Regions from separate parts of the Marinagarivorans cellulosilyticus genome, predicted to be linked through region 2. Evidence: predicted binding sites of a transcription regulator. Region 2 holds the regulator's gene; each other region holds the start of a gene.
The links. Region 2 encodes LexA, which represses DNA repair genes until DNA is damaged. Its sites were predicted from a motif close to ACTGTNTNTANANACAGT; they were not measured.
Positions count from the first base shown of each region.

Region 1: a site for LexA is predicted at 1,228-1,245, ahead of MARGE09_RS17485 (DUF3127 domain-containing protein). Genes of this name have one in related genera too.
Region 3: a site for LexA is predicted at 2,270-2,287, ahead of ruvC (crossover junction endodeoxyribonuclease RuvC). Genes of this name have one in related genera too.

Region 1 is NZ_AP023086.1:4,251,180-4,257,565, reverse strand. Features, by position in the region: gene MARGE09_RS17495 (DUF2489 domain-containing protein) at 1-172, shown strand, start outside; gene MARGE09_RS17490 (hypothetical protein) at 297-1,226, opposite strand; gene MARGE09_RS17485 (DUF3127 domain-containing protein) at 1,423-1,830, shown strand; gene MARGE09_RS17480 (hypothetical protein) at 1,994-2,437, opposite strand; gene MARGE09_RS17475 (SAM-dependent methyltransferase) at 2,478-3,446, opposite strand; gene MARGE09_RS17470 (AraC family transcriptional regulator) at 3,617-4,624, opposite strand; gene MARGE09_RS17465 (helix-turn-helix domain-containing protein) at 5,101-5,433, shown strand; gene MARGE09_RS17460 (HipA domain-containing protein) at 5,430-6,386, shown strand, end outside.
Region 2 is NZ_AP023086.1:3,900,723-3,907,108, reverse strand. Features, by position in the region: gene MARGE09_RS15805 (transposase) at 1-484, shown strand, start outside; gene MARGE09_RS15800 (hypothetical protein) at 1,449-2,633, shown strand; gene MARGE09_RS15795 (YajD family HNH nuclease) at 2,764-3,135, shown strand; gene MARGE09_RS15790 (hypothetical protein) at 3,259-3,690, opposite strand; gene lexA (transcriptional repressor LexA) at 3,695-4,297, opposite strand; gene MARGE09_RS15780 (D-alanyl-D-alanine carboxypeptidase family protein) at 4,526-5,689, shown strand; gene MARGE09_RS15775 (YbeD family protein) at 5,686-5,958, shown strand; gene lipB (lipoyl(octanoyl) transferase LipB) at 6,000-6,386, shown strand, end outside.
Region 3 is NZ_AP023086.1:4,171,163-4,177,548, reverse strand. Features, by position in the region: gene MARGE09_RS17110 (hypothetical protein) at 1-126, opposite strand, end outside; gene MARGE09_RS17105 (4a-hydroxytetrahydrobiopterin dehydratase) at 119-478, opposite strand; gene MARGE09_RS17100 (fumarate hydratase) at 557-2,077, opposite strand; gene ruvC (crossover junction endodeoxyribonuclease RuvC) at 2,294-2,815, shown strand; gene ruvA (Holliday junction branch migration protein RuvA) at 2,812-3,423, shown strand; gene ruvB (Holliday junction branch migration DNA helicase RuvB) at 3,503-4,567, shown strand; gene tolQ (protein TolQ) at 4,684-5,355, shown strand; gene tolR (protein TolR) at 5,371-5,799, shown strand; gene tolA (cell envelope integrity protein TolA) at 5,796-6,386, shown strand, end outside.

The DNA of each region.
Region 1 (6,386 bases), 350 kb from region 2:
AATTAAACACATCCCCATTTTACAAGCTTGGAAGGATTTGCCGGCTAAGGAAAAACGCGCACATTTAAAAGCCATCTACCGCGCCGAAAATGAATACAAAGACTTTGCCCGCGATGCCGCTAAAAGCTTGGCGAGCTTCGAAATCGTAGAGGCCACTTTTTATTCGGCTTAGTGTTTGGGGGGGAGCTATAACAGGAGCATACTGTTTTAAATTCTGGGCACAAAACGAGTACCCAGAAACACTATAAGAAAGATCGAAAAAGTCGAGCGCGTGCATTGTGCTTGGTCGGCAGGTACTACCGTGTAATGCAGAATGCAAAAGGTTGCGGAACCATTTTCTGACTACGCTCTTTTGTCATTGGCCCGCAATTAGCTTGCTCGTAAGTGGCGCTGGCCATAAACGATTGTATTTCCCCCATTGCGTTTTCTAATGTAACTTCAACCATTACCGTTGCAGCTGTTGGATAAATATAGCTATAGGTTACGCTGTTTTCCCAAATGCTTTCAGCGTTGCCAAAATCAACTCGTCGGGCCTGTTGAATATTCGATAGGAGATTTTTTTCGTAATTAATAGACTGTCGGTAAAAGGGCTTCTCATCGTGGGAGTCAAAATATAAAACCTGACTAACTTTGCCATTATCGTAGTGCCGCTGTGTTGTGGGTAACATAGCGGAAAAGTTGGGGAAGTCACTGTCACTATCGACCGTATCAAAGTCAGATGGCTCTGGGAAATTGGGGTCTAACTGTTCGTTCACACCACCCCAATCACCGAGTGTTAATCTGCTCAAACTCGAAGTGTCGCCCCAAGATTGAAATGTGTACAGTGTCATAAATCGCGATTCACTGTCTGGTTGTGTTTCCTGCGTGGCTTGCACTAGCGTGTGCTCAACAATATCCCAGTTGGAACTACTGGTATTAAAAAAACGGTAGCTATTAAACGACAATAAATTCTCTTCAGACGTTTCTGTAGGCGCGGCGCTATTGTCGATGGTGGGTTCGAGGTTAATTGAAGATATGTGCGAAATCTCATCGCTTTCATCATATTCAAACAAAGTAGTTCTATATTTTGTACTAATTTGCATACCATAAGGGCCACGCAACAGCCACCAATCGGCTGCAACTAGCCGCCAGCTTTGTTGAGGTGTCTCTGAGGGTGGTTGCGCCTCGTCCGAGCTGCATGCGCTTAGTCTGGCGCTGACCAGTAGCGTTGCTCCAATTTTATGCATTACTGTATTCCCTTAAAGAAAAAATGTTATTTTGAAGTATTACATTTTTCCGCTAACACCTGTAGCCGCTTACTCATTTTGTTTGCACAGCACTAGCCCTCTGCGCGTTAATTTTGCGCAAGCATGAGGGCTTGCTCTTCCTTATGCGTATGAAGATGGTAAAGTTCGCAACTCACAATTATTAGCGGGCAGCAGCATGTCGAAAACGTTTGAAATTCAAGGGCTCATTCACTCCATTGGGGAAACCACCGAGTACGGTAATAACGGTTTTACCAAAAGAGAGTTTGTTATTAAGCTTACAGGCGATGATGAGAACAGCGCGTACCCCAACCACATTGCCTTGGAATTAATCAAAGACAAATGCGCCCTTATCGACGGCTACAAAGAGGGGGATGAGCTTAAGGTGTCGTTCAGCCTTTCGGGTCGTTTGTGGTCCGGTGGTGGTAAGCCAGAGAAGTGCTTTACCAGTTTGCAGGCCTGGAGAATCGAGGCCGTAGGGGCTTCGCCTGCAGTTGCGCAGCCGGCGGCAGAGGAGGCTTTTGCTCCTGCGCCTACTACTAGCGCTTTTAACAGCACGGCGTTTGATGATGATATTCCTTTCTAACGATTACCATTAGTTAAAATGTAAGGTTTTGACTTGAAAGCCCCTACGCTAGGGGCTTTCAAGTTTTACAAGCGACAAATGACAAACAACAAATTAAAAGTGCAGCCCCTTGAGCATGTAGCCATTTGAACAGGGGCAGTGTCTACCCTCTAGTTTTTTTATCTTACCGTATTGCATACCCAACCCTCGCACAGATATAACCTGGCACTATGCCAAGCACCCCAAACATCGCGCCGCCTGCGATAACAGTAAGCAGATCTGTTATAAGCCGAGTATTGAGTATGAGGGCTGTGGCAGAGTTGATTTCTGCAAGTGTGCTCAGCCCTGAAACCAAGATAAATAATGCAGCAGTTGTGATGAAGCCCAGCATGGCCGAGAACCGTTGTAGTACTTTCCCTTGTCGCGCTCCGCGTTGGGTGTGTACAACGATAAAAGTGGTTACCGCTGGGATGATACCCACAATGGGGGAGAAGACTATAAATAGCATGCCCATGCTGGCGGCAGCTTTGGCTCCGCCCTCTAGCGCGATAAATGGAAAGGTGAGCAGTGCGAGGGTGCCACCGCCAGCTAGTGGCCCAAGTAGGGCGAAGGTGAAAAAAGCTTTCATGGTGTCTCCTTATTATTTATTGGGTGATAGATGGTTACCGCTAAGTTTGAGGTTTTTTGGCGCTAACGCAGTAATAGCCAAAACGCATACGGTTGCATGCAAGGGCAAGCCCCCACGCAGGCGCTAATAAGTGATGCCAGTGCTCTGGGTTGCGGTCGGCTTGCAGCAATAGTTGAGTGCCGTAGCGCAATACCATCCACGGGATGTAGAGTGCGGAGGGCAGCACTCGCCAGCTGAGGTCTTGAACGTGAATTTCCTCAAAGCCTGAGCTTTCCATTGCCTTGATAGTGGCTGTAAGCTCGGGGAAGTTGCCTAGCGCCCAGTGTTTACAGGTCTGCCGGTAGCATAGGTGTGTAATGGCATTCATTGGTGCAGTGGTTTTAATAAACCCATCGCATAGGGCTAATGTGCTGCCTGGTTTGAGCAGGCGATAGGCTTCGTTAATTAAGCTTTCTTTGTTGCTTTCGCTGCTGTGGCAGGCGCTTTCTATGGCATAAGCGCCATCGAAGCTCTCGTGGGGTAGGCCTGTTTGATGGTAGTTGGCAAGCACATAATGTAACTTGTGGTGTTGAGGTTGTTTAGCGCTGATCACTTGCGCCTCTTTAACTTGGTTGGCAGCAATGGTTACGCCGGTAATGTGCTTAATGGCCGGCAATTGAGCGGCAAAACGCATAGTGCCGCCAAGGCCGCAGCCCATGTCCAGTAGGCGATTACGCGACCCTTTAAGTTGCAAACTATTAATGACTTTGCGGTTGGTGTTTTCCAGCATGCTTTCTAAATTGAAGGGGTTGATACCCCATTCGTAAGTGCCGAAGTGCATATTGAGTTTTTGGCTCCAATCCCGGTAGCCGTCACTGGTTTGTGCATAGTAACTAGAGATGCGCTGAGCGTTTTGCTGTGCTGTGTTGGTGTCTGCTTGTTGCTTATTGCGGGTTTCTTTTGGCTGGCGCCAAGCTTGTTCGCTGGGGTTATTAACGCGCAAAAATTTAGGTAGATGTAAGTGAGTCATGTTGGCCTCCAATGCAAGATTTGAAGCCAGTGTAAGCGCAGCCAGTGGCAAAACCTTCCGAGTTGATCATTGACGAGCCAAAAACCGTTAAAAAAATAAAAAGCTATATATTACAGTGGGTTATATTTTTTCTGGATGATAATCTGGGAGTGTTTGAATGTAAAAAAGCGTTAGCTATGTTGTTTTCGGTATTGGCTTGGGGTTTGGTGGGTGGTTGTTTTGAAGGCCGCATAAAAGGTCGATTGGGAGTTAAACCCCACACTTAAACCGACCGATAACACGGAGGCGTTAGGTTCTGCGAGCAGCATTTTTTTGGCGGCATTTAGGCGGTGCAAACTAATGTAGCGCGATACGCTCATACCGAATTGGGTGTTCACTAATTCTGATGTTTGATGGTTGCTTAGCGATAATGCCTGGGCAAGCCTGCTAAGGTTAAGCGTGTCATCTTTGTAGAGCGCTTGCTCAATCATTAGGGCTTCAATTTTTTGGCCGAGATGCTCGCAATTCTCATTTTGCAGTGTGGATTTGGCATAGCTTTGGGCTACTAACTCCACGGCTTTTTGCAGTAAGTCGGGGTAGCGCATTAACATCCAAAGCAGCGATGCAAAGACGCAGGCACTGATGGCGGCATAAGTCATCACGTAGATCTGCTCGCCCCACCAAGAGGCAACAACCGCAGCCATAAAAATAATTAATGCCGCGATTGTAATGCCCGCAAGTGCCAGCTGTTCTACCTCAAGATTTTGCCGCTGCCCTTTATGCGGGCGCAGGCGCACAATCAACCACAGTGCGGCCGCTCCTCCCAGAAAAAATGCCAGCGGTATAGCAATAGGGCTAGGCAACACAGCACCAAGAAGCGGAAGCGCGGCTAATGCTATGTACTTTTTACCGAGCTTGGCATCCGGTGTGATTAACGTAGAGTAAAAAGCAAAGAAGGTGATTGTGGAGCAGTAAAGCACGACTGAGTAAGCGCGCGACTCAAAAAGGCTGTTCCCCGTTGCGAGCGCCCAGCCATGCCAGGCTTGTAGTACAGCAATACTGCCCAGCATAGCGCTACAAGCCAACCGCGAGAGCGCGCTCTTTTCAAAGGCCTCGCAAACCCATTGGTATGTACACCAAAGCAGTAGGCAGGTGATGATATTGAAGCCGATAGACCATTGGCTAAGGAGTGAGAGCATGGGGGGAATCCATTTAGGGCTGTTGGGCGACAAGGGTGAAACACGCAATACGGGCATACAAAACGAGGGCGCGTGCCTTCCTTACTATTTCAAAATGATACCAAACCACAAGGTATTAGCCATGCAAGAATTAAGTGAAGTATTCGTAGTTCAAGGTGTGTCATGCGTATAGCCTAGGTGAGAAAAGTGCAAATTCTACTGGGTGCAGCATTGTATTCTCACTGTATTCTTGAAGCCTTTCACTGCACCGATCTTGTTTTCTTTTCCCTCATAACGTCATTTCTTCGCCTTCAATCATCGCTGTAATCGGCTTTGCTTTATTGCTTTATTGGTGGTTGAAGTGATGTTTTTTCGGCTTGCCCGTTTTTTTAAGCTAGGCTGAATTAAATAATGCCTAAAAAGTTGTGGGTTACGGGCATTTTTTTATTCTAAGCCTTAAAAAACTGTGGCTTAAGTTTGTGTAGGGAGGGGGATTAGTGGTTGATATTGAAGTGGCTGCAGCGTTAGGTGCAAGGCTTGAGCAGTTGCGGTTGCAAGCGAATATTCCGCAGCAGGTGTTGGCGCAAGAGCTGGGGATTTCTGAAGGGACTTACCGCAGTGCCATCAAGGGCAAGGTTAAGTTGGAGGTGTTTGTGGGGTTGCTTAGGTTGCTCGGTGCAAGCGACGGGCTAGATAATCTTTTACCACAACAGCCCTTTAGCCCTATGGCGCTGTTAAACAATGCCGGCAAGCAGCGCCGGCGTGCGCATGGCACATTGGCGCAAGGGTTATATTTTGCGGACGGTAATGCCGAAGGCTTTGCGCGATGATCCCTGCCGCAGAGCCGCCAGCTTTGAGTGATGCTGCATTAGCAGTTGCAGCCCCAAAGGTATGGAAGGTGAATTTCGGCAAGCGCACGGTTGGCGCATTGTCCTTTGAAGCGGCCAGCCAGTGCTGGGCGTTTGAGTATGCCCCGCGCTGGATTAAAACAGGGTTTTCGTTGGCGCCAGTGCAGCTGCCGTTGGCGTCGCGTGTTTATTCGTGTGCATCGCATGAGCAAGCTTTAAATGCCGCAAGGGCGCAGCCTATTGTGTATGCCGCATTGCGCGATATTTTTGATTTGCCGGCGCTGTTGCCCACAGGGCATTCGTCGGCGGCATGGCCTAATGCTATAGGCCTTGAATGCATTGAGCCGGCCGCTAAAAAGGTAGCTGCTGAAGCTTTTGATCCGGTGCTATCGCAGGCGCAAGCGCTGATGTTTGCAGCCTCAAAAGCGCAAGGTGGCGCAGCGCAAATTTCCGTTTGGGTCGATGAGCAAAGCAATTTTAGTTTTTCGGCTTTATGCCCAGGGGCAGGCTTTACGCCTTGGTGTTTAAGCGTTTCGGGTGATGCGCAGGGCGGCATTGATGGTTGTCGGACAAAATATTGTTATTACCTGATGGCACAGGCGGCAGGTTTGACCTGCGTGCCTACTCGGCTATTAGAATCATCAGGCCTACCTAGTAGCGCATTGCTTGTGGCTAGGCACGATTTTACTCAGCAGGCGTTTCAGTATTTTATGCCGTTTAAATATTTGCTGGGGCCAACTATTGAGCAGGCTCGTCAAAAGTCTGTAATCACCGAATACCGCCACGTGCTGACTATTGCAGCGCAGTGGCATTGCTCTAGGCAGCAGTTGTTGCTGTTATTTCGCCGCATGGTCTTTGCTGCGCTTACCCGTAATGGTGGTAGCCCGCTAGAGAATTTAGGCTTTTTAGTGAACGAGGCCGGCAAGGTAACTTTG
Region 2 (6,386 bases):
GCGTTTTAAATCGCAAGCGCTGTGTGACGAAGCGGCATTAGCGGCCTGCATGGCTTATGTTGATCTGAATCCAATTCGCGCGAAAATGGCCGAAACCCCTGAAACCAGTGATCATACCTCGATAAAGCAGCGTATTGCGGCCGCTAAAAATAATGAGACCCCAAAAAATCTAGCGCAATTTGTCGGTAACCCGCGCGAACCGATGCCGCAAGGCTTGCCGTTTACATTGATGGATTACATTGATTTGGTGGATTGGACGGGCAGGGTAATGCGCGATGATAAACGAGGCCATATCATCTCAACTTTACCCCCAATTGTTGATCGCCTAGGTATCGAGCCAGACAACTGGTTAGAGCTGACCCGGGCTTTCGAAAAGAACACGAAAACCTTTGTGGGGGCTGGTGATCATATCGAAAGTGCCGCTTTTGCAATGGGGTACCAGCGCACGCCTAATCGGCGGCGCTGCCAGTCGTTATTTGGCTGATCAGCCGCTTATTCCCCTCCGCTTTCCTCACGCCTCTAGGCTTAACTTAGCTTGGGTATATGGCTCGTTGTTCTAAAAATACATTTTTGATAGCCTGTGGTCATAAGATCACGGGCCTACAGCTTCGCCTGAAAAAGATTGCTGGGCCTGAAACATCGAGCGGGTAGATTTGATTGTTTTTTAAAGTGAGTGTCCTGTTTTGATTAATTGTTAGTGTCCTGTTTTGATTACAAAAGTCTCATCAGGTTGTGCTGGCACTGTTGTGTATTGGCAAACAGAAGATTTCGATGCAAGATTAAGTTTTTTACTTTCCAAAGGGGCAACACTTTTTCGCGGCCCGATGGATCTTAAAAGTGGTGTTCGTATGTGTCAGGTATTAGACCCTTTTGGAAACCCATTTGGGATTCGTGGGTACCCTAAATAATTACGGTCATAAATCGGGTAAGCGCTGGTTTCTAGCCAGCTCTCCCTGCACCACTCGGTATGCTGATCCACAGGGCTCGCTTTCAGATTGGTAATAAATTTCTACCCAATGATCACCTAGCGTTTTACATTTTTGCATTCGATAACGAATATATTGGCTCCTTTTTTCGCGAGGTTATCCGCACTTAAAGCTCACAAAGTATTCCCTCTAAAAGCGAATTTTAGCCGATGGAAAAGTGTAGGCGTATGGGCCGAAGGCTTAACCGCTATGCGTTTTGTTGATTGCTTACGCACGCCCTCAAATAGGCTATAAATATCCGAGTGAGCATCTGAGTGCATTTATTTTTGGTGTGCGTCTGGGTATGTTGTTTGGCTCCCAATGCACGCACAAAGCTGCTATTGCTTTCTTTAATAGTCGGCTTAACTCCATCACAAAACGCCATGGTCACTGCTTGATGTTGCGCTCTTGCGGTGCACTTGTGCGTACAATTAGGCTTATTGATATAAAGAGCCTTTGGGGCTTAATTCTAGGAGTTGAGTGATGGCGTATTTTTCGGCAGTTAGCCATATTCTGTTAATGGGTTGTTTTAGCTTGCTTGTTGCCTGTGGTGGCAAGATGGGGGCTGCTGGGGATTCCGTTGCTAGTGGATCGTCGGCGAGTTCTGAGTTAAGTGAAGGTTACTTACGTTTGGCACCCAGTATCGCGATGATTGATAAGTCTCGTTTTTGCGCTGCGCCTGCGGCGCTAGGCACGCGTGTAGTGAGCTTTCGGTTCGAGCGCGACTTTTTACAGCAGCAGTTGCTTGGCGAGGGTTTGGTGGGAACGGTGCATGGGGTTATGTCTATTAACCAACAAGCTGTTTTTACTTATCGCAGCGACACTAACTTTTTTGATGCTGAGGAATTAAGCCTTGTGCCCAATGATGGGCAAGTGGCTGGGGCGTTAGCGTCTGTCGGGCGGCATGACCGGATTCGCATACAGGGAAATTTATTGCAAACGGGGGATGGTCCTCGGCATGTACTGGTGGAGGCGTTGGAGGTGCTCGAGCCCTATGCTACGCGCTACGATTATAATTACCGTGTTGATGAGACACTGTTTGAGGGTGTTGATCGGGCAAAAATTTTGGCGCAGGTTCACGCCATTGTTGATGGTGGCAAGGGGTTGGTGCTTGAGCATGAGGACATGGTTTTGCCGGTGATTGTTGATGCTAGCCATCAAGCGCTAAGTGCAGCTTTGTATCGAAATGATATTGTGCTGATCGATGTGAGTATAATTCGTGCTGATAACCGGCCTTTGCATTTCCGAACAGATGCCGCTGTGGTCGATGCTTTGCAGCGCGTTGATGCGATGGTAGGTTGCCATAACCGTGAAGTAGTGTTGCAAGGTGCGTTGGTGCGCTTTGCGGCTAGCCCGGCAATATCGCGTGATGTTTATGCGGTTAAAGTGAGTGATGCCAATGGTATCGCGCGCATTTATACGTTGTTTCCTGGCATTGGCTTTGAAGACCCGGCCGCGTTTAATGCGTTATTTTCAGCGTTGTCTGAAAAGGCCCAGGCGGCATGGCAGGCCAATTTGGCCACGGCGGTGGCGGGGCGAAATTACTTTGTGAACCCAGTAGTACAAGTGAATGTAGCCGGGCGAATAAATGTAACTACCGCAAACCAAGCAAACCCCCAGCTGTATGTCGATAATGTCGAGCAGCTAGAGTTTAGTGTTGGCGAATAATATTTATGTTTACTTTGTGGCTGCTTTTGTTTGCAGGGGGTAGTGTTTGATCTTGATATTGGGCCTGCATGCTTGTGATTGTGAGCAAAAGCTTTTGGCGTGAGGCCTACTTTTTACTTTAGGATTTATTATGTCAGTGACACCGACCAGTAAGCTGGATCGCATTCTTGCGGAGCAGCGCGAATATATTGCAACTCGTGAAAAGGGGTACCGTGAGCGAGCATTAAAAATGTACCCTTGGGTGTGTGGCCGATGTACCCGCGAGTTTAACCATAAAAACTTGCGGGAGCTAACGGTGCACCATCGGGATCATAATCACGATAATAATCCTTCTGATGGCAGTAATTGGGAGCTACTTTGTGTGTATTGCCATGATGAAGAGCATACTAAGTTTTCTAACCAAATTATTTATGGCAGCCGAAAATCTGCGGAGGTTGCGCCCGCCACTTTTAATCCTTTTGCTGATTTAAAAGCTCAAATGGAAAAAAGCAAAAAAGAATAATGTCTGTTGTTGAGGGGTAGGGTGGGGAAATAAAAAAACTCCGTTTTTCCGCAGCTGAATGGCGTACAGCTGCGGAAAAACGGAGGGTCGAGGAGGAGAGGTTGAGCTAAGCTTGCTGCAATTTTATTGGGGGCGAATAATTAAGGCGCTGCAATCGCCAGCGTAAGCGGCATTTTCTAACCAAGGGAACAGCTTGCTGCTAAAGCCTTGGCAGTGGGCCACTACGGTATGGCTGGTGCCGGCATTTAAGGCATCTTGCATTAGTTGAGGTATGTCGGCTTCGCGTTTGGGGTGTAAAATTCTAAGGCCCATTACATCGAAGTTAAACTGCGCAAGCGCCTCGCGGCTAATTAGCATTGGGCATATCCATGTGAGCCAACGCCCGTTATGGCCATCAGTTTTATGTTGATGGCTAAGGTGGGCCAGCATGGCAAAGGTTAGATCGCCTTGCGGATTGTTGCCTGCCAATATTATCTCGCTAACCTTAGAGGGCCGGTTGGCTGCGGCATCTGCGGTATTGTATTGGCTTGGTTGCTGCAAAGAGAGAGCTTGCATAGTTTTATCCTCGGCGAATAACGCCAACGCTAATGCCTTCGATAGAAAAACTGCTATCGCGTAAATCTACTTCAATAACATCAAAGTCTTCATTTTCGGGGAATAGTTGTACCAGTGCGCGGTTGCCTTCGCGGCGATAGCGCTTGACCGTTACTTCGTCTTCCACGCGCGCCACGACTATGTCGTTATTTTTGGCGGTTTTAGATTCGCGAACAGCCAGTAAATCGCCGTCAAGGATACCGGCGTCTTTCATGCTCATGCCGCGTACTTCCAGCAGATAGTCCGCAGACGGGTGGAAGAAGTTTTGCGGTATGGGCAAATAATCCTCGATGTGTGCGGTGGCCAAAATGGGGTTGCCTGCGGCAACGCGGCCTACAAGCGGTATGCCGCGGGCCTCTTCGGGTAGGCGGATGCCGCGAGAGGCGCCTTCGATAATTTCAATGGCGCCCTTTCGTGCTAGGGCCTTGATGTGCTCTTCAGCGGCATTGGCCGACTTAAAGCCCAAAATCTTCGCGAGCTCTACGCGAGTTGGGGGGCAGCCGGTGTCTTCCATATGCGATTTAATAACATCGAATACTTGCTGCTGTCTGGCGGTAAGTTTGGACATTTTGCCTCCAAAGGTAAAAGTACTGGTTGGCTGTACAGTATGTGATTATAAGCAGTAATTGCTGTAGTGCAAGCACCTTTTTCAGTGTAGTGGTTAAATTTGTGGGGCAGTGGGAGGTTGGTGCTTGCTTGTGCAGCCGTAAGGCTTTGGAGTTTGTTTAGGCAATGCTGCTATAATCGCGACTTTTGGCCACGGATAACTACTCTCATCATGATTTTTAAAACCAAGATGTACTGGTCCTTTGCGCAAGCAGTGCTGCTTGCGGGCGCATCGCAGCTGGCGATAGCGCGAGACATTATCATTCCCAAGCCTCCTCAGGTTGCGGCAAAAGCCTATATTCTTATCGATGCGCAAACAGGGCATGTGCTAATTGAGGAGCAAGCTGATTCTCAGTTGCCCCCAGCGAGCCTTACCAAAATAATGACAAGTTATATTGTCTCTGAGGAGGTGGCGCGCGGCGATTTAAGTGAGCAAGATAAGGTATATATCACCGACGATGCATGGCGCCGCGGCGGCACATCCAGTGGTGGTTCGACCATGTTCTTAAAGCCACGCACGGAGGTAGAGGTTATTGACCTTCTGCGCGGTGTCATTATTCAATCGGGCAATGATGCTTCTATTGCGCTAGCGCAACATATTGCCGGTAGTGAGGGTGCCTTTGCCGATGTAATGAATCAAACGGCCACCTTGCTTGGCATGCAAAATACGCACTTTAAAAATGCAACGGGCTGGCCGGCTGAGGGGCATTTAACAACGGCGCGGGATTTAGCCTTGTTGGCACAAGCCACCATTTACGACCACCCCGATCACTATGGCCTTTATGCTGAACAAAGCTTTACCTATAACGGCATTAAACAAGATAACCGCAATAGCTTGCTGTTTCGCGATAGTAGCGTAGATGGATTGAAAACCGGCCACACTGAAGCTGCAGGTTATTGTTTGGTGGCAACAGCAGACAAGGAAGGCATGCGTTTGATTTCTGTCGTGCTGGGCACGCGTTCTAAAGAAGCGCGTGCGGTGGAGTCGCAAAAGCTGCTGTCTTACGGTTTTCGTTATTACTCAACACATACTGCCATTAAAGGTCAGCAGCCATTACTTGATGAGCGCATTTGGCAGGGTTTGAATAAACAGGTGTCTTTAGGGGTGATAGATGACATCACCTTAACCATTCCGCGCGGTGCCAGTGACAAACTGGAAATGGTAACCACGGTTGACGACACCATTAAAGCCCCTGTTGCGGTTGGGCAGCCTTTGGGCACCCTAGCCATTACTTACGACGGCGAGACCCTATACCAAGGTAGCTTGGTTGCGCTTTATGATGTGGAGCAATCTGGTTTTTTTGCGCGTTTGTGGGATAGCTTGATGCTGTTTATCAATGGTTTGTTGTCATGAGTGAGCAAAATAATCCCCCGGTTATTGAGTTTCCTTGCCCTAATTACCCAGTCAAGATCATTGGTGATGCTTTTGAAGGTTATGAGGCAGCCGTGCTAGAGGTGGTTGCTCAGCACGCGCAGCTGTCGGCTGCGCCAAAGCCACTTAACCCCAGCCGCAATGGGCGCTTTGTTTCATTAACCGTGGCTATTATTGCGACAGGGGAGCCACAGTTAAAGGCGTTGCACGAAGCACTTAAAGGTTTAAGCTTCGTTAAGATGGTGATGTAGTCGTGGTTGATCAGGCTATTGTTGATGAAACCCCTTCGCTACTGACACCCATATTGGTGAAAGACCTTGGTGTTGCGCCTTATAAGGAAGTATGGGCTGCTATGCAAGCATTTACCAATGCGCGCGCAGAGGAGGATCCCGCACACCCGATATCTGACGAGCTATGGATTGTTGAGCATTTGCCCACCTACACTCAGGGGCAGGCCGGCAAGGCTGAGCATATTATCGGTGACCCGACGGCGCCGGTTGTGCAAACCGATAGGGGGGGGCAGGTGACTTACCATGGCCCAGGGCAGTTGGTGTTTTATCCGCTGCTGAATTTGCGGCGCAAGCAGCTGGGTGTGCGTGAGCTTGTCACCCATATTGAAAACAGTGTGATTGCGTGCTTGGCAAATTACGATGTGCAGGCGGCCGCCCGAGCGGATGCG
Region 3 (6,386 bases), 270 kb from region 2:
TCCTTGTTTAACATCAAATTTCTTTTCTGTGACTACTTTCCATTTATGAAACCCATTTTTGCACAGAGTTTTGCCCTTGTGTTTATCGCTGGGTTTTGGCCGCTTAAACTCTAAAATATTACTCATGCGAGCTGAATAATTCGTCTGTTTTAGCCGCTAAAATAGCGTCAGTCAGATGGACGTTGTTAATTTTATGCGTCCACCACTGCACTGTGAGTTTACCCCATTCAATCATTATGCGCGGATGGTGGTTGTGCTTATCTGCAAGGGTGCCGATTGTATTGGCAAAGCGTAGCGCAGCAGTAAAGTCTTTAAACGCATAGTGGCGCACAAGCATAGGCTGGGGGTTGGATTTTTGGGGGTTGGATTGTAGTTCCCAGTCGGGCAGCTCTTGCAATGCTTGTGTTAATTCTGCGCCGGCTAAAGGTGTAGCACCTACTTGGCAGGCCTGACACTCTTGTTTTGCAAGGTTGCTCATATATACCTCTAAGTGCTGGCTTCGGCTTTAACTTGTGGGCGTTAAGCTCAAGTAAAGCCGTCTTGCCTGCTGGCTATATTATTTGATGGTGAGGGTTTGCTCGGCAATTTTAGCTTGCCAGATTTTGGGCCCCGTTTTATGTGCCGAATCGCCTGTGCTATCAACGGCAACGGTTACTGGCATATCTTTTACTTCAAACTCGTAAATAGCCTCCATGCCTAAATCATCAAAACCGACAACTTTAGCGTGGGTAATCGCCTTAGAGACCAAGTACGCTGCGCCGCCAACGGCCATTAAGTAAACCGCTTTGTTATCTTTGATGGCCTCAATGGCTGCATCACCGCGCTCGGCTTTGCCGACCATGCCCAGTAAGCCTGTTTTTTCGATTACGGTGCGGGTGAATTTGTCCATGCGAGTTGCGGTTGTGGGGCCTGCGGGGCCAACTACTTCTTCACGCACGGGGTCCACAGGACCTACGTAATAAATAAAGCGGCCCTTTAAATCTACCGGTAGCTCTTCGCCCTTGCTGATCATGTCGACCATGCGCTTATGGGCGGCATCACGGCCTGTTAGCAGTTTACCGTTAAGTAATACGGTTTCTCCGCTTTTCCATGTTTGCACATCGGCGGGTGTTACCGCGTCTAAATTAACGCGGCGCACAGTGTCGCCAACTTCCCAACTTATTTCGGGCCAATCTTCTAATGCTGGTGGGGTTTGGCTGGCAGGGCCGCTGCCATTCAAAACAAAATGGGTGTGCCGAGTTGCTGCGCAGTTAGGGATTAAAGCAATCGCTTTGTTGGCTGCGTGAGTGGGGTAGTCTTTAACCTTGATGTCTAGCACGGTGGTAAGGCCGCCTAAACCCTGAGCGCCAATACCGAGTTGATTAATCTTGTCGTATAGCTCAATACGCAATTCTTCAGAGCGAGTTTCGGCGCCTTTATCAATAAGCTCTTGAATGTTGATGGGCTCCAGGAGGGACTCTTTTGCGAGCAGCATGGCTTTTTCGGCGGTACCGCCAATACCTATGCCAAGCATGCCCGGTGGGCACCAGCCCGCGCCCATTTGCGGTACGGTTTTTAATACCCAGTCAACAATGGAATCCGAGGGGTTAAGCATGGCAAATTTAGACTTTGCCTCAGAGCCACCACCTTTAGCGGCCACGTGAATGTCTATAGTGTCCCCTGGGACTATTTTGTAATGAATAATGGCAGGGGTATTGTCGCCGGTGTTTTTTCTGGCGCCATCAGGGTCGGCAAGAATACTTGCACGCAACACATTGTCTGGGTGTTGGTAAGCCTCGCTCACGCCTTGGTTTAGCATGTCTTCGAGCGCCATATCGCCCTCTATCGTCACATTCATGCCAACTTCTACGAAGATGGTCACAATGCCTGTATCTTGGCAAATGGGGCGGTGCCCCTGCGCGCACATGCGGGAGTTAATTAAAATTTGGGCGATGGCGTCTTTGGCGGCTTGGCTTTGCTCTTTTTGGTAGGCCGCGTGCATGGCATCGATAAAGTCTTTGGGGTGGTAATAAGAGATATATTGCAATGCATCGGCTACGCTGGCGATGATGTCTTCTTGCTTAATCACTGTACGCATGTGTTGTCTCGTGTCGGCAGAATTGGGCGTGTAACGCGTAATTCTACACACTCAACGTTCGCGACTAAAGGCAGTTAAGGCAAAAGCGGGTTAAGTTATTGGCAGTTGCTAATATTTATAGGCGGTATTCAGGTAAAAGCTTTTAACGCATTGCCTTGACCTGCGACCTTAGAGTTGGCAAAGTGCGGCTTTACTGTAATTACATACAGGTTTTTAATGGCGCTTATTTTAGGAATTGACCCAGGCTCGCGTAAAACGGGTTACGGTATTATTGATTACCTTAATGGTAAACCTTGCTATGTCACCAGTGGGGTCATTCGCATTCAAGCAGAGCTTGCCTTACCTGAACGCCTTAAGGTGATTTTCGATAGTGTTGTTGAAATTATCGAGCACTATCAGCCGCAGGAGTTCGCAATCGAGCAAGTTTTTATGGCCTCCAACGCCAGTTCAGCATTAAAGCTCGGGCAGGCTCGTGGCGCGGCTATAGTAGCCGCTTGTTTTCATGATTTGCCGGTATCAGAGTACGAGGCGCGCAAGGTCAAACAGGCGGTTGTTGGCACTGGCGCGGCCGATAAAACTCAGGTGCAGCATATGATTAAGTCGCTCCTGAAACTGGAGGGAACGCCGCAAGAAGATGCCGCCGATGCATTAGCTGTAGCGTTGTGCCATGCAAATACACAGCATTATTTAGTGCGTACCGCCGGTGCGCGTCAATTTCGAAGGGGGCGATTAGTATGATTGGGCGTTTAAAAGGGGAAGTGCTCGAAAAGCAGCCACCAATGATATTGTTGGATGTTATGGGGGTTGGCTACGAAGTACTTGCGCCGATGAGTACATTTTATAACCTGCCTGAAACGGGTGTGGCAGTTTTGCATACACATTTGTCTATTAGCGAAAATGCCCATCAGCTGTTTGGCTTTTCTAGCCAGCAAGAGCGCAGTTTATTTCGCCAGCTGATCAAAGTAAGCGGGGTTGGGCCTAAAATGGGCTTGGCAGTTTTATCGAGCATGGAGCCCAACGAAGTCGTTGCTGCAATCCTTAACGATAACGTCACGGCACTCACAAAAATTCCCGGTGTAGGCAAAAAAACTGCAGAGCGCTTGGTGATTGAAATGCGAGACCGCGTCAAAGATTGGCAGTTGCCCGCAGGCGCTGCTGGAGACAATAACGAGGCTGTAGCCGCGAATGGCGATATACTGGCTGAGGCAGAAAGCGCAATGATTGCGCTGGGCTATAAACCGGCAGAAGCCACTAAAGCCATTGCCCGCGTACTTAAAACTAACGAGGTTACACGCAGTGAAGAATTGATTCGCTTAGCGTTGCGCAGTATGTTGCCTGGGGCTTAGCCCGCCTTGCGATGTCATTTGGTTTGCTGCATGGCTTAGGTCTAGCGGCGCCTTTTATTAATTAAGAAGTAAAACTTGCATGATAGAACCCGACAACCTGAAACCGGTAGCGCAAGAGCGTATTATCCAGCCGGCCGCGCAGGGCAAAGAAGAGCAGGTTGATCGCGCTATTCGCCCTAAAATGCTGGCTGATTATATTGGTCAGCCGCATGTGCGCGAGCAAATGGAAATATTTATTGGTGCGGCTAAGGCACGGGCCGAGGCGTTGGATCACTGTTTGATTTTTGGTCCGCCAGGTTTAGGTAAAACTACATTGGCTAATATTATTGCCAATGAAATGGGCGTTTCCCTCAAAAGCACCTCTGGCCCCGTGCTGGAAAAAGCCGGTGATTTAGCTGCGATAATGACCAACCTCGATGCGGGCGATGTACTGTTTATTGATGAAATTCATCGTCTTAGCCCTATGATTGAGGAGGTGCTTTACCCCGCAATGGAAGATTACCAGTTGGACATTATGATTGGTGAAGGCCCTGCAGCGCGCTCGATTAAATTAGATTTGCCGCCATTTACACTCATTGGTGCAACGACGCGCGCGGGCTTGCTAACCTCGCCGCTGCGCGATCGCTTTGGGATTGTCCAGCGCTTAGAATTTTACAGCTTGGCCGATCTTACTCATATTGTGACTCGCTCAGCCAGTTTGATGGGCGTTGGCATTGAAGCGCTAGGGGCGGAGGAGGTTGCCCGTCGTGCTCGAGGGACCCCGCGAATAGCCAATCGCCTGTTACGCCGCGTGCGTGATTATGCGGAGGTTAAAGCCGATGGTGTTGTGACGGCCGATGTTGCTGATAAGGCACTTAATATGCTGAATGTCGATGCGCTGGGTTTCGACCATATGGATCGCCGCTTGTTAATGGCACTGGTTGATAAGTTTGGCGGTGGTCCCGTTGGAGTGGATAGCCTTGCAGCCGCAATCAGTGAAGAGCGAGACACCATTGAGGATGTTCTAGAGCCTTATTTGATTCAGCAAGGCTACCTAATGCGTACGCCGCGTGGTCGAGTGGCCACGCAAAAAGTATACGATCATTTCGGATTGACGGCTCCGGCCAGCATGAAGCAAGATGCTTTGCCTGGCTTAGAGGGCTAAATAAGTTTTGTGGAATTTTTAATGGCTCTTGCGTTCAGAGTGGGACAATCTATAGTGCTCACATTGTTTGCCAATACTCTATCATCTTGCTAACTACTGGGTTTACGAAACATTTTATGACTCCAAGCGAATCTCTTTCTATTTTTGACCTGGTGGCCGATGCTGGCCCTGTGGTTATGTTGGTTATGTTTGTACTTTTTGCCGCCTCAGTTGTTTCGTGGGTAATGATTGTTCAGCGCTTTGTTTACCACTCGCGTGCTAGTGCCAGTTTTTCTCGTTTTGAAAAAAGCTTTTGGTCGGGAGGCGACTTAGCTCAGCTTTATCGTCAGGGCAATAGTCAAAACGCTCAAGGTATAGAGGCGATTTTTCGCGCGGGCTTTAAAGAGTTTTCTAGGCTTAGTCAGCAGAAAAATACCGCTGCAGTGATGGAAGGTACACAGCGTGCTATGCGAGTTGCCTTAATGCGGGAGCAAGAAAAGCTCGAATTGCATTTACCTTTTTTAGCCAGCGTAGCTTCGGTTAGTCCTTATATCGGCCTGTTTGGTACGGTGTGGGGTATTTTGAATTCATTTCGTGGCTTGGCAAACCAGCATCAAGCGACTTTAGCAACGGTTGCGCCAGGTATTTCCGAAGCGTTAGTAGCTACTGCAATGGGATTGTTTGCGGCTATCCCTGCGGTTTTGGCCTATAACCGTTTTGTAGCACGGGCCGAAAGTTTGGGTGCCAACTATCATACCTTTACAGAAGAGTTCTCCTCTATTTTGCATCGCCAAGTCCACGCTGAATAAACCACAGTGAATACTATGTTGCCTGCTAAAAAGCGAAAACCACTGGCTGAAATTAACGTGGTGCCTTATATCGATGTCATGCTTGTCTTGTTGGTGATCTTTATGGTTACTGCACCGTTATTGATGCAGGGTGTTCAAGTTGAGTTGCCACAGGCGCCTTCAAGCCCGCTAGATAATAAAGACGAAGAGCCACTAATCGTATCGATTAAAACTGATGGCTCTTATTACATCAATTTGGGCGAGAAGGGTGATCAGCAAAAGCCTTTAGCGGATATTATTGATCAAGTTGCCAAAATTCTCCGGCAAAAGCCGCAAACACCCGTACTGGTGTGGGGCGATAAAAAAATTGAATACGGTCTGGTTGTTAACCTTATGAGCGAATTGCAAGGTGCTGGCGCGCCGAGCGTGGGCTTGGTGACGGAGCCTGGTTCAAATAAAAAATGATTCGATTGCTTCGGGAATACACCGTACCTCTTTTTGCTAGTGCCTGTTTGCATGGTATTTTGGTGTGGGCTGTTATTCACGTTTGGCAGCCGCAAAAAGAGGAGCCCAACTTTAAGCGTCCTGAATTTGTTAAGGCTACGCTTGTTGAGCTTAAAACTAAGGCGCCTGAAAAAAAGATCGCTGGAAGTAAAGTGAATAAAGTGGACTTAACCGCGGACAAAAAAAAGAATGCCAGCGCCGAGAAAAAACGTAAGCAACAAGAGGCCGCAGCCAAAAAAGCTAAAGCTTTGAAAGAAAAAAAGGCGGCAGATGCAAAAGCTAAAGCCGCTAAGGAGCGGGCAGCATTAAAGGAAAAAGAAAAACGCGAAAAAGCAGCGGCAAAAAAACGCGCCAAAGAAGAAGCGCGTAAACGTCAGCAAGAAGCCATCGATAAAGCATTGCGTGAAGAAGAAATGATGTTAGCTGAGCAGGCCGAGGCCCAAACAGTAAACTCGTTTAAAGCCATTATTATGGAGCGCATTGCGCAAAAGTGGAGCCGGCCTCCATCGGCAAGAAAGGGTATGCGTTGCGAACTGGTGATTCAATTA